3 regions of the Microbispora sp. CA-102843 genome follow, and region 1 is predicted to be linked to each of the others. Evidence: predicted binding sites of a transcription regulator. Region 1 holds the regulator's gene; each other region holds the start of a gene.
What was found. The regulator LexA, encoded in region 1, represses DNA repair genes until DNA is damaged. The targets are predictions, from matches to a motif close to TCGAACANNTGTTCGA.

Region 1 (3,269 bases):
CCAGCACTACGCGGGCAACACCACCGTCATCGGCGCCGACCTGCACAACGAGCCGCACGCCGACGGCACCAACCCGAACGCGATCGGCTCCTGCTGGGGCTGCGGCGACCAGTCGCGTGACTGGCGGCTGGCGGCCGAGCGCGCGGGCAACGCCATCCTGTCCGTGCAGCCCAACTGGCTGATCTTCGTGGAGGGCGTGAGCTGCCCGAGTGGCGGCCTGTCCAACGTCTGGGACAACGACACCAGCAACGACGAGGACTGTGGCTGGTGGGGCGGCAACCTCACCAAGGCCGGGCAGTACCCGGTGCGGCTGAACGTGGCCAACCGGCTCGTCTACTCGCCCCACGAGTACGCCACGTCGGTCTACCACCAGACGTGGTTCGACGACCCGTCGTACCCGGCCAACATGCCGGCCATCTGGGACAAGTACTGGGGCTACCTGTACAAGCAGAACATCGCGCCGATCATGGTGGGCGAGTTCGGCACCACGCTGGCCAGCAACATCGACAAGGTCTGGCTCCAGGAGCTCATGAAGTACATGGGCAGCGGGGTGAACGGCATGTCGTTTACCTACTGGTCGTGGAACCCCAACTCGGGTGACACGGGCGGCATCCTGAAGGACGACTGGGCGACGGTCGACCAGGCCAAGCAGAGCATCATCTCGCCCTACCTGATCCCGCCGACGGGAGGCAACCCGACGCCGCCGGTGTCGCCCTCGGCCTCGCCGAGCGTGTCCCCTTCGGCGTCTCCGTCGAGGTCTCCCTCCGCGTCGCCGTCGGCGTCCCCGTCCGCGTCTCCCTCGTCGCCTGGCGGGAAGACGTGCACCGCCACGTACAAGGTCGCCAACGAGTATCCCGGCGGCTTCCAGGGCGAGGTCACGGTCAAGGCGGGCTCCTCGGCGATCTCCGCCTGGACCGTGAAGTGGGCCTTCCCGAACGGCCAGAGCATCAGCCAGCTCTGGAACGGCACGCTCAGCGCGAGCGGCTCCAACGTCACGGTGACGAATCTGTCCTACAACGGCGCGCTGGGCGCCGGGGCCTCGACCACGTTCGGCTTCAACGGAAGCTGGTCGGGCACCAACGGCGTTCCGTCGCCGGTGAGCTGCACCGCCTCCTGACGGCGAACTGAACACGGCACAGGACAAGCCCGGCGCTCTCGTGAGCGCCGGGCTTGTCCCTGTGCGGCGTCCGGAACCGGTGGACGGCTACAGCTTGCGCAGGACGGCCGTGACCTTGCCGAGCACGGTGGCCTCGTCACCGGGGATCGGCTCGTAGTTGGGGTTGTGCGGCACCAGCCACACGTGCCCGTCCTTGCGCTTGAACGTCTTCACGGTGGCCTCGCCGTCGATCATGGCGGCCACGATGTCGCCGTTGTCGGCGACCGGCTGCTGCCGCACCACGACCCAGTCGCCGTCGGCGATGGCGGCCTCGATCATCGAGTCGCCGGAGACCTGGAGCAGGAACAGCGTGCCCTCGCCCACGAGTTGCTTGGGCAGCGCGAACACGTCCTCGATGCTCTGCTCGGCGAGGATGGGACCACCGGCCGCGATGCGGCCGACCAGCGGCACGTAGGCCGCGGTGGGCCGGTTGAACCCGGCCTCCTCCTCGGAGGTCGCGTCGGGATCAACCCACAGCACCGGCTCGCCCGGCAGCCGGACCTCCAGGGCCCGGGGCCGATGCGGGTCACGCCGGAGGTAGCCCTTACGCTGGAGCGCCGTGAGCTGGTGCGACACGCTGGAGGTGCTGGTCAGCTGGACCGCTTCCCCGATCTCCCGCATGGACGGCGGATAGCCGCGCTGCTGGACCGAGTCGCGGATCACCTCGAGGATCTTCCGCTGCCTGGGGGTGAGGCCAAGCGAGTCGCGCCTGCGAACCGCGAGGTCGCTGACGCCATCCGCTTGCTCACTTCGGTCACTCACGATGCCACCTCTCGATCCGTGTTCCTCATGTCGCACAGAGCGACCGTACCGCGATTCAAGATCACCGTCAAACAATTGTTCGATATCCAGCGAAATCGCCGATCTCGACGTCCACCTCATCGTACGGGAGTTCGATCGATCCCGTGTTCGATTTACCCGATCTTCTCTGGTCGCTGTACGCCCAGGTCAGAAGCCCTACGGAAATCGGGCGAGAAAGGGCGCGTAAAGGGCGTATTCCCCGACGTGAGGGGCAGTTGAGGCAGCCGTGACTGGGGGCGCGACACGCGCGCCGAACAGGCACTTCCCCTCCCGTCGCCGGTTCGACTTGCGTTCAAGGTCGGGCACTCCTACGGTTGGACCACAACATCTAGTAGTCACAGCGGTGTAAGTTCACCACACCTTGTGTTCGGGATGTACGTTCAGGGAGGCGATGAAGTGCACTGTCCGTTCTGTCGCCACCCGGACACCCGGGTCGTGGACAGCCGTGCGGCCGAGGACGGGGCGGCGATCCGCCGCCGGCGCACCTGCCCCGAGTGCGGGCGCAGGTTCACCACCCAGGAGACCGTGCTGCTGATGGTGAGCAAGCGCAGCGGGGTCACCGAGCCGTTCTCCCGGGAGAAGGTCATCGCCGGCGTACGGCGGGCCTGCCAGGGGCGCCCGGTCGGCGAGGACTCCCTCGCCCAGCTCGGGCAGCGCGTCGAGGAGAGCATCCGGGGCACCGGCGCGGCCGAGATCGCCTCCCACGAGGTGGGCCTGGCCATCCTGGGCCCGCTCCGCGACCTCGACGAGGTGGCCTACCTGCGTTTCGCGTCGGTCTATCGGGGATTCGAGACGCTGGCCGACTTCGAGATGGAGATCGAGCAGCTCCGGGCGGCCAGAGGCGACCGGGAGCCGATCGAGGACTGAGCGCCTCCTCCCGGGGAGACCGGGACGGGGCGGAGGCGGCGGCACGGCGTGGGTGCGGTGGCCGCGGCGCGACGATGAGTTTGTAACGAGCGTGGTCCGAAAGAGGGGCTCCACCGGGCCCTGGGAGGGGGAAGTCATGACGGAGACCGTGAGCGGCACCGTATCGGGCGCAGGGGGCCGGGCCGGCAAGCGCCCGCGCAAGGGCCTGAAGATGAAGCGCGTCTTCACCACCCCGGGTGTCCACCCGTACGACGAGGTCCGCTGGGAGCGGCGCGACGTCGTGATGACGAACTGGCGGGACGGCTCGGTCAACTTCGAGCAGCACGGCGTGGAGTTCCCGGACTTCTGGTCGGTCAACGCGGCCAACATCGTCACCACCAAGTACTTCCGCGGGGCGGTGGGCACCCCGCAGCGCGAGTCGAGCCTCAAGCAGCTCGTCGACCGG
Region 2 (3,269 bases), 1.1 Mb from region 1:
CGTCGTGATCGTCCCCAAGGGGGCGCTGACCGAGGACGACGTGCTCATGGCCGTCCTCGACGCGGGGGCCGAGGAGGTCAACGACCTCGGCGAGAACTTCGAGGTGGTCTGCGAGGCCTCCGACCTCATCCCGGTGCGCAAGGCGCTTCAGGACGCGGGCATCGACTACGAGTCGGCCGAGATGAGCTTCGTCCCGACGCTCAACGTCCCGCTGGACGAGGACGGCGCCCGCAAAATCTTCAAGCTCATCGACGCGCTCGAGGACAGCGACGACGTGCAGAACGTCTGGGCGAACTTCGACGTGAGCGACGAGGTCATGGAGAAGATCGAGGCCTGACGCGGGAGCCGGGCAGGGAGGCGGAAAACCGGTGGCAGAGGCCGCCGGGGCCCGCATAGCTTGGCCCGTTGTGGAAATCCGTCATCTCACGAGCGACGACCTGGACGCCGTCCTCGACAACCGCAGGCGCGCCTTCGGCCCGCTGTCGGGCGGCGGCGCCGAGACCTGGCGCAAGCTCGTCTCCCCGATGCTGCCCGAGGGCCGTTACCTGGGCGCCTTCGACGGCCCCCGCCTCGTCGGCGCGGCCAGGATCAACCCGTATGTCCAGTGGTGGCACGGTCGCCCGCTGTCCATGGGCGGCGTGGCGGGTGTTACGGTGTCGCCGGAGGACCGCGGCAGGGGTGTGGGCCGGATGCTCACGCACGCGGCCATCGAGCGCTGCGCGGAACTCGGCCACGCGGTCTCCGCACTCTATCCGGCCACCACGCCGGTGTACCGGAGCGCGGGCTACGAGCACGCCGGCGTGCTCCAGCGGATCACCGTGCCCGCCGAGGCGCTGCGCACGCTGGGCGGCCCGGGCGGCGCGGCCGGCGCGGTCAAGCTGCGCCGGATGGGCCCCGCCGACGCGGCCGAGCTCGTGGCCCTGATCGGCAGGGTGCACGCCGCCACGCGCGCGAGCGGGCCGCTGTGCCTCGACGAGCGGACCTGGCGCCTGTGGCTGGAGGACGACGACGACTTCTGCTACCTGGCCGAGGACGGGTTCGTCGTCTACCGGTGGAGCGACGGGAACATCGAGGTCGACAACCTGCTGGCGGGGTCGGAGGCGACGGCCCGGGCCCTGTGGTCGGTGGTCGGCAGCGCCTCGACCGTCGCGAAGTCGGTGACCGCCTGCGTCGACCCGGCCGACCCGGTGCTCTGGATGCTGCGGGAGCGGTCGAAGGACGAGGTCACCCAGACCCGGTGGATGTTCCGGCTGATCGACCTGCCCGCCGCGGTCGAGGGGCGCGGCTTCCCCGCCGGGGTCCACGTCGAGACCCCCGTCGAGGTGACCGACTCCCGGCGCCCGGGCAACGCGGGCGCGTGGCTGCTGCGGGTGGACGGCGGCTCAGGCTCCGTGACGCGGCGGGACACGCCTCCCGGGGAGGCGGCGCGGCTCACGATCGGGGGGATGTCCGCGCTGTTCGCCGGCGTGCCCACGGCCACGCTCCGCCGCGCCGGTCTGCTGACCGGCGGCTCTCCCGACGCCGACGACGCACTGGACGCGGCGTTCGGCTGCGGGGCGTACATGATCGACTACTTCTGACGCGCCCGCGCGGCCGCTGATCGCGATAGAGTGACCGACCGAACAGGTGTTCGGCGCAGTGGCGGCCGCGCGGTGGCCGCGCCGCCCGGATCAGGGAGGCGTGCCGGTGCGGTTGCCCCAACTGCGGGTGATGGGCGTGGACCCGGGGCTGACGCGGTGCGGTCTCGGCGCCGTGGAGGGTCGTCCGGGCGCGCCGCTGAGCCTGCTGTCGGTCGGGGTGGTCCGCACCCCGGCCGACGACGACATCGGGTCCCGGCTGGTCGTCATCGAGGCGGAGATCGAGCGCTGGCTCGACGAGATCAGGCCGGACGCGGTCGCCGTCGAGCGGGTCTTCGCCCAGCACAACGTCCGTACGGTCATGGGGACGGCCCAGGCGTCGGCCGTCGCGATCGTCTGCGCGGCCCGGCGGGGGCTGCCGGTCGCGCTGCACACGCCGAGCGAGGTCAAGGCCGCCATCACGGGCAACGGCAACGCCGACAAGAAGCAGGTCGGCACGATGGTCACCCGGCTACTGCGGCTCGACGCCATGCCCAAGCCCGCTGACGCGGCCGACGCGCTCGCCCTCGCCATCTGCCACGTCTGGCGCGGCGGTGTGCAGCACCGCCTGGCCGACGCCCTGGCCAGGGCCCGTTCCGGCGGTGCGGGCACCGCGGGCTCTGGTAGGACTGGGACGCCCGGCGATGTCGCGGCCGGGCGTCCGGACCGGGGAGGGAGCACGCGGTGATCGCATCCGTTGCGGGGCAGGTGGCGGCGATCGGGGCCGACAGCGCCGTGGTCGAGGTCGGCGGCGTCGGGATGCTCGTCCACTGCGCCCCGGGCACCCTGGCCGGGCTGCGCGTGGGGGAACCCGCCCGGCTGTCCACCTCGCTCGTCGTCCGCGAGGACTCGCTCACGCTGTACGGCTTCGCCTCCGACGACGAGCGAACGGTCTTCGAACTGCTCCAGACGGCCAGCGGGGTCGGGCCGCGCCTGGCCCTGGCCATGCTCGCGGTCCACGCGCCCAACGCGCTGCGGGTCGCGGTGGCGAGCGCCGACATCAAGGCCCTGACGATGGTGCCCGGCATCGGCCAGAAGGGCGCGCAGCGCATCGTGCTCGAACTCAAGGACAAGCTCGGCACCCCGGCGGCGGCCGTCGACGCCGCGCTGAACGGCGCGGCCGCGCCGCCCGCATGGCGCGACCAGGTCCACTCGGGGCTGGTCGGGCTCGGCTACTCGTCGCGGGACGCCGACGAGGCGGTCGCGGCGGTGACCGCGGAGGCCGAGGCGGAGGTCGCGGCCGGTCGCGCCCCGCAGGTGGCCGCGCTGCTCAAGTCCGCCCTGCGCGCGCTGAGCGTGCGGTGACCTCGTGACGGGCCGCGCCTCGCCCGCCGTGCGGGGTGCGTGGTGGGTAATGGTTCGATGAAATTTTCACCGGGAAACAGACGGGTCCCGGCAGGCCGAGCGGATGGTGTCGAGTGAGCTTCGAGCGGGATCTCGTGTCGCCTGAACCCGAGGGCGACGAGCGGGTGATCGAGGCCGCGCTGCGTCCCCGGCGGCTGGACGAGTTCATCGGGCAGGGCCGGGTGCGCGAGCAGTTGTCGCTGGTGCTGGAGAGCGCCCTGCGCCGCAACCGCCCGCCCGACCACGTTCTGATGAGCGGCGGCCCCGGGCTCGGCAAGACGACGCTCGCCATGATCATCGCCTCTGAGC
Region 3 (3,269 bases), 4.9 Mb from region 1:
GCCGGCCTCACGATCACGCCGCTGACGGTGGAGTCGGTCGGCGTCGACGCCCGCTACCAGGGCGTGCGCACCGGCATCGCCACGCTGATCGTGATGGTGCTGTTCTTCCTGCTCATCTACTCCTCGATGTTCGTCGCCATGGGCGTGGTGGAGGAGAAGGGCAGCCGCATCGTGGAGATCCTGCTCACCTCGGTGCGTCCCTGGCAGCTCCTGGGCGGCAAGATCGTCGGGCTGGGTTCGCTGGGGCTGGTCAACCTCGTCGTGGTCATCGCCGCCGGTCTTTCGGCGTCGTTCGCGACCGGCTTCACGGCCGATCTGCCCCCCGGAATGGGGGGAATCGTGGTCAGCGCGGTCGTCTGGTTCGTGCTGGGCTACGCCTTCTTCTCGGCGCTCGCCGCCGCCTTCGGCTCCCTGGTGTCGCGGCAGGAGGAGCTCAACACCGTCCTGACGCCGATGACCATGCTCATGATGTTCACCTACCTGACGGCCTACTTCGCCGCCGTCGAGCCGACGGGCACGGTCGCGCGCGTGCTGTCGTTCGTGCCGCCGTTCTCCTCGATGGTCATGCCCGTGCGTACGGCGGCCGTCGACGTGCCGCTGGGGGAGATCCTCATCGCCGGAGCGCTCATGATCGTGGCCGTGGTGGCCGTCCTGCTGGGCGCGGCCCGCGTCTACCGGCGGGCGGTGCTCCGCACCGGCGCCCGGGTCAAGCTGGGCGAAGTCGTCCGCTGACGGCCGGGAGCGCCCGCTGGAGGGTCAGGGTTGCCGGGAGAGTGTCTGACTGATCAGTTCGGCCGCGCGGCCGGGGTCGTCGGCGCTCTCCTGGCCGCCCGGGGCCCACAGGAACATCCAGCCTTCCTTGGCGGGCGTCGCGAAGACGATCGTCTGCCTGCCGGTGTCCGGGTGCCAGACGGACAGGACGGGATCGTCCGTGCCGAGCAGTCGCGCGGTGAGACCGCGCTCGGGGAGTCGCGCCGCGAGCGCCTCAAGGTGGGCCAGGCGCTGTCCGCTGTAGTCGCCGGTGCCCGTCACGTGGCCCCTCCAGCGGGAGATCCAGCTTTGCTACAAGGATCGTCCCAGGTCAGCGCGCTGACAACCACGCTGGGGTAACGCCCGGGAATGTAACGGCGCGGTTGGGATGCCGTTCCCTCGCCGCGCACCGTGGCGGTTCGGGCATTGATCGAACAGCCGTTCGGCTATATTGGACTGGTCGCCGCCGGGGTGCGCGCCGTCACGGCGCCGGGGCGCGACAGGCTCCCGGCCCGCCTTTCGGGGCGGCGTGCGGGAAGCCCCGGAAAATGTCGGTGGCACCCCGTAGTTTTTCGGTGACCGAGTAGACGACCACCCTCCAGGGGGCACCCAATGGCAATCAACGACCGCGAGAAGGCCCTTGAGACCGCCCTCGCGCAAATCGAGCGGCAGTTCGGCAAGGGCAGCGTCATGCGTCTCGGAGACGACGCGCGTGCCCCGATCGAGGTCATCCCCACCGGTTCGATCGCTCTCGACGTCGCCCTCGGCATCGGCGGCTATCCCCGCGGCAGGATCGTCGAGGTGTACGGCCCCGAGTCCTCCGGTAAGACGACGGTCGCCCTGCACGCCGTGGCCAACGCCCAGAAGGGCGGCGGCATCGCCGCGTTCATCGACGCCGAGCACGCCCTCGACCCCGAGTACGCCAAGAAGCTGGGCGTCGACGTCGACGCGTTGCTCGTCTCCCAGCCGGACACCGGTGAGCAGGCGCTGGAGATCGCGGACATGCTGATCCGCTCCGGCGCCGTCGACATCATCGTGATCGACTCGGTCGCGGCCCTCGTGCCGAAGGCCGAGATCGAGGGCGAGATGGGCGACAGCCACGTCGGTCTCCAGGCCCGCCTCATGTCGCAGGCCCTGCGCAAGATCGCCGGCGCGCTGAACCAGACCCGGACCACCGCCATCTTCATCAACCAGCTCCGCGAGAAGATCGGCGTCATGTTCGGAAGCCCCGAGACCACCACGGGTGGCAAGGCGCTGAAGTTCTACGCGTCGGTGCGGCTGGACGCGCGCAGGATCGAGACGCTCAAGGACGGCACCGAGCCGGTCGGCAACCGGACCCGGGTGAAGGTCGTCAAGAACAAGATGGCCCCGCCCTTCCGCCAGGCCGACTTCGACATCCTGTACGGCATCGGCATCTCCCGCGAGGGCGGGCTGATCGACATGGGCGTCGAGCACGGGTTCGTGCGCAAGGCCGGCGCCTGGTACACGTACGAGGGCGACCAGCTCGGGCAGGGCAAGGAGAACGCCCGCAACTTCCTGAAGAACAACCCCGACATCGCCAACGAGATCGAGAAGAAGATCAAGGAGAAGCTCGGGGTCGGGCCGCGGCTCGACTCGCCGAGCGAGCCCGTCGCCGCTCCGGCGGCGCCGCCCGCCCCCACGTCCGGCCGGGGCAGCAAGGCGGCCAGCGCGCCCAAGCCGGGTGACGTCTGAGCGCAGGCATGAGGCGCGACGAGCCCCCCGGCCCGGACGACGGGATCGGGCCGGGGGACTGGAACTCGGGACCCTGGGGGCCGGTCGAGGAGCCGTCAGGGCCGGCTGAGGACGCGTCCGCGACGATCGCCGCCCTGCGTGCGGAGATCGCGCGTGCGGAGATCGGGCGCGCGGAGATCGGGCGGGCGGAGATCGGGCGCGCGGAGGCGAGTCAGGACGCCGGCGGGGCCGGACGGCGGCGTCGGGGACGTGGCGGTCGGCGAGGAGACCGGGCAGGCCTGGGAGACCGGGATGCGCTGGGAAACCGGGATGCGCTGGGAGACCGGGATGCGCTGACAGACTCGGAAGCGCAGGGAGACCCGGATGCGCTGACAGACTGGGGAGCGCTGACCGACCGGGGAGCCCGGCGAGGCAGGCGAGAGCGTAAGAGGTCCGGCGGGTGGCTTCCCGACGGCCCGCAGGAAGGCGCGGCGGCGAGCGACGGACCGCCGGCCGACCCCGAGGCGGTGGCCAGAGCCATCTGCCTGCGGCTGCTGACGATGGCGCCCAAGACCCGGGCCCAGCTCGCGGACGCCCTGCGCAAGCGGGAGGTGCCCGAGGAGGCGGCGAACGCCGTGCTGGAGCGGTTCTCCGAGGTCGGGCTCATCGACGACGAGGCGTTCGCCGCCGCGTGGGTGAGCTCCCGGCACACCGGTCGCGGGCTCGCCCGCCGCGCGCTCGCCCAGGAACTGCGGCAGCGCGGCGTGGCCGAGGAGACGGTCAAGGACGCCGTCGGGCGACTCGATCCGGACGAGGAGGCCGAGACC

Region 2: a site for LexA is predicted at 1,619-1,634, ahead of ruvC (crossover junction endodeoxyribonuclease RuvC). Genes of this name have one in related genera too.
Region 3: a site for LexA is predicted at 1,181-1,196, ahead of recA (recombinase RecA). Genes of this name have one in related genera too.

Annotation. Positions count from the first base shown of each region.
Region 1 is NZ_JBNJNF010000001.1:2,256,464-2,259,732, forward strand. Features, by position in the region: gene ACQEVJ_RS10535 (cellulase family glycosylhydrolase) at 1-1,117, shown strand, start outside; gene lexA (transcriptional repressor LexA) at 1,205-1,921, opposite strand; gene nrdR (transcriptional regulator NrdR) at 2,354-2,824, shown strand; gene ACQEVJ_RS10550 (vitamin B12-dependent ribonucleotide reductase) at 2,961-3,269, shown strand, end outside.
Region 2 is NZ_JBNJNF010000001.1:3,325,000-3,328,268, forward strand. Features, by position in the region: gene ACQEVJ_RS15670 (YebC/PmpR family DNA-binding transcriptional regulator) at 1-337, shown strand, start outside; gene ACQEVJ_RS15675 (GNAT family N-acetyltransferase) at 408-1,580, shown strand; gene ruvC (crossover junction endodeoxyribonuclease RuvC) at 1,702-2,304, shown strand; gene ruvA (Holliday junction branch migration protein RuvA) at 2,301-2,921, shown strand; gene ruvB (Holliday junction branch migration DNA helicase RuvB) at 3,035-3,269, shown strand, end outside.
Region 3 is NZ_JBNJNF010000001.1:7,150,107-7,153,375, reverse strand. Features, by position in the region: gene ACQEVJ_RS33125 (ABC transporter permease) at 1-732, shown strand, start outside; gene ACQEVJ_RS33120 (hypothetical protein) at 757-1,032, opposite strand; gene recA (recombinase RecA) at 1,363-2,463, shown strand; gene recX (recombination regulator RecX) at 2,850-3,269, shown strand, end outside.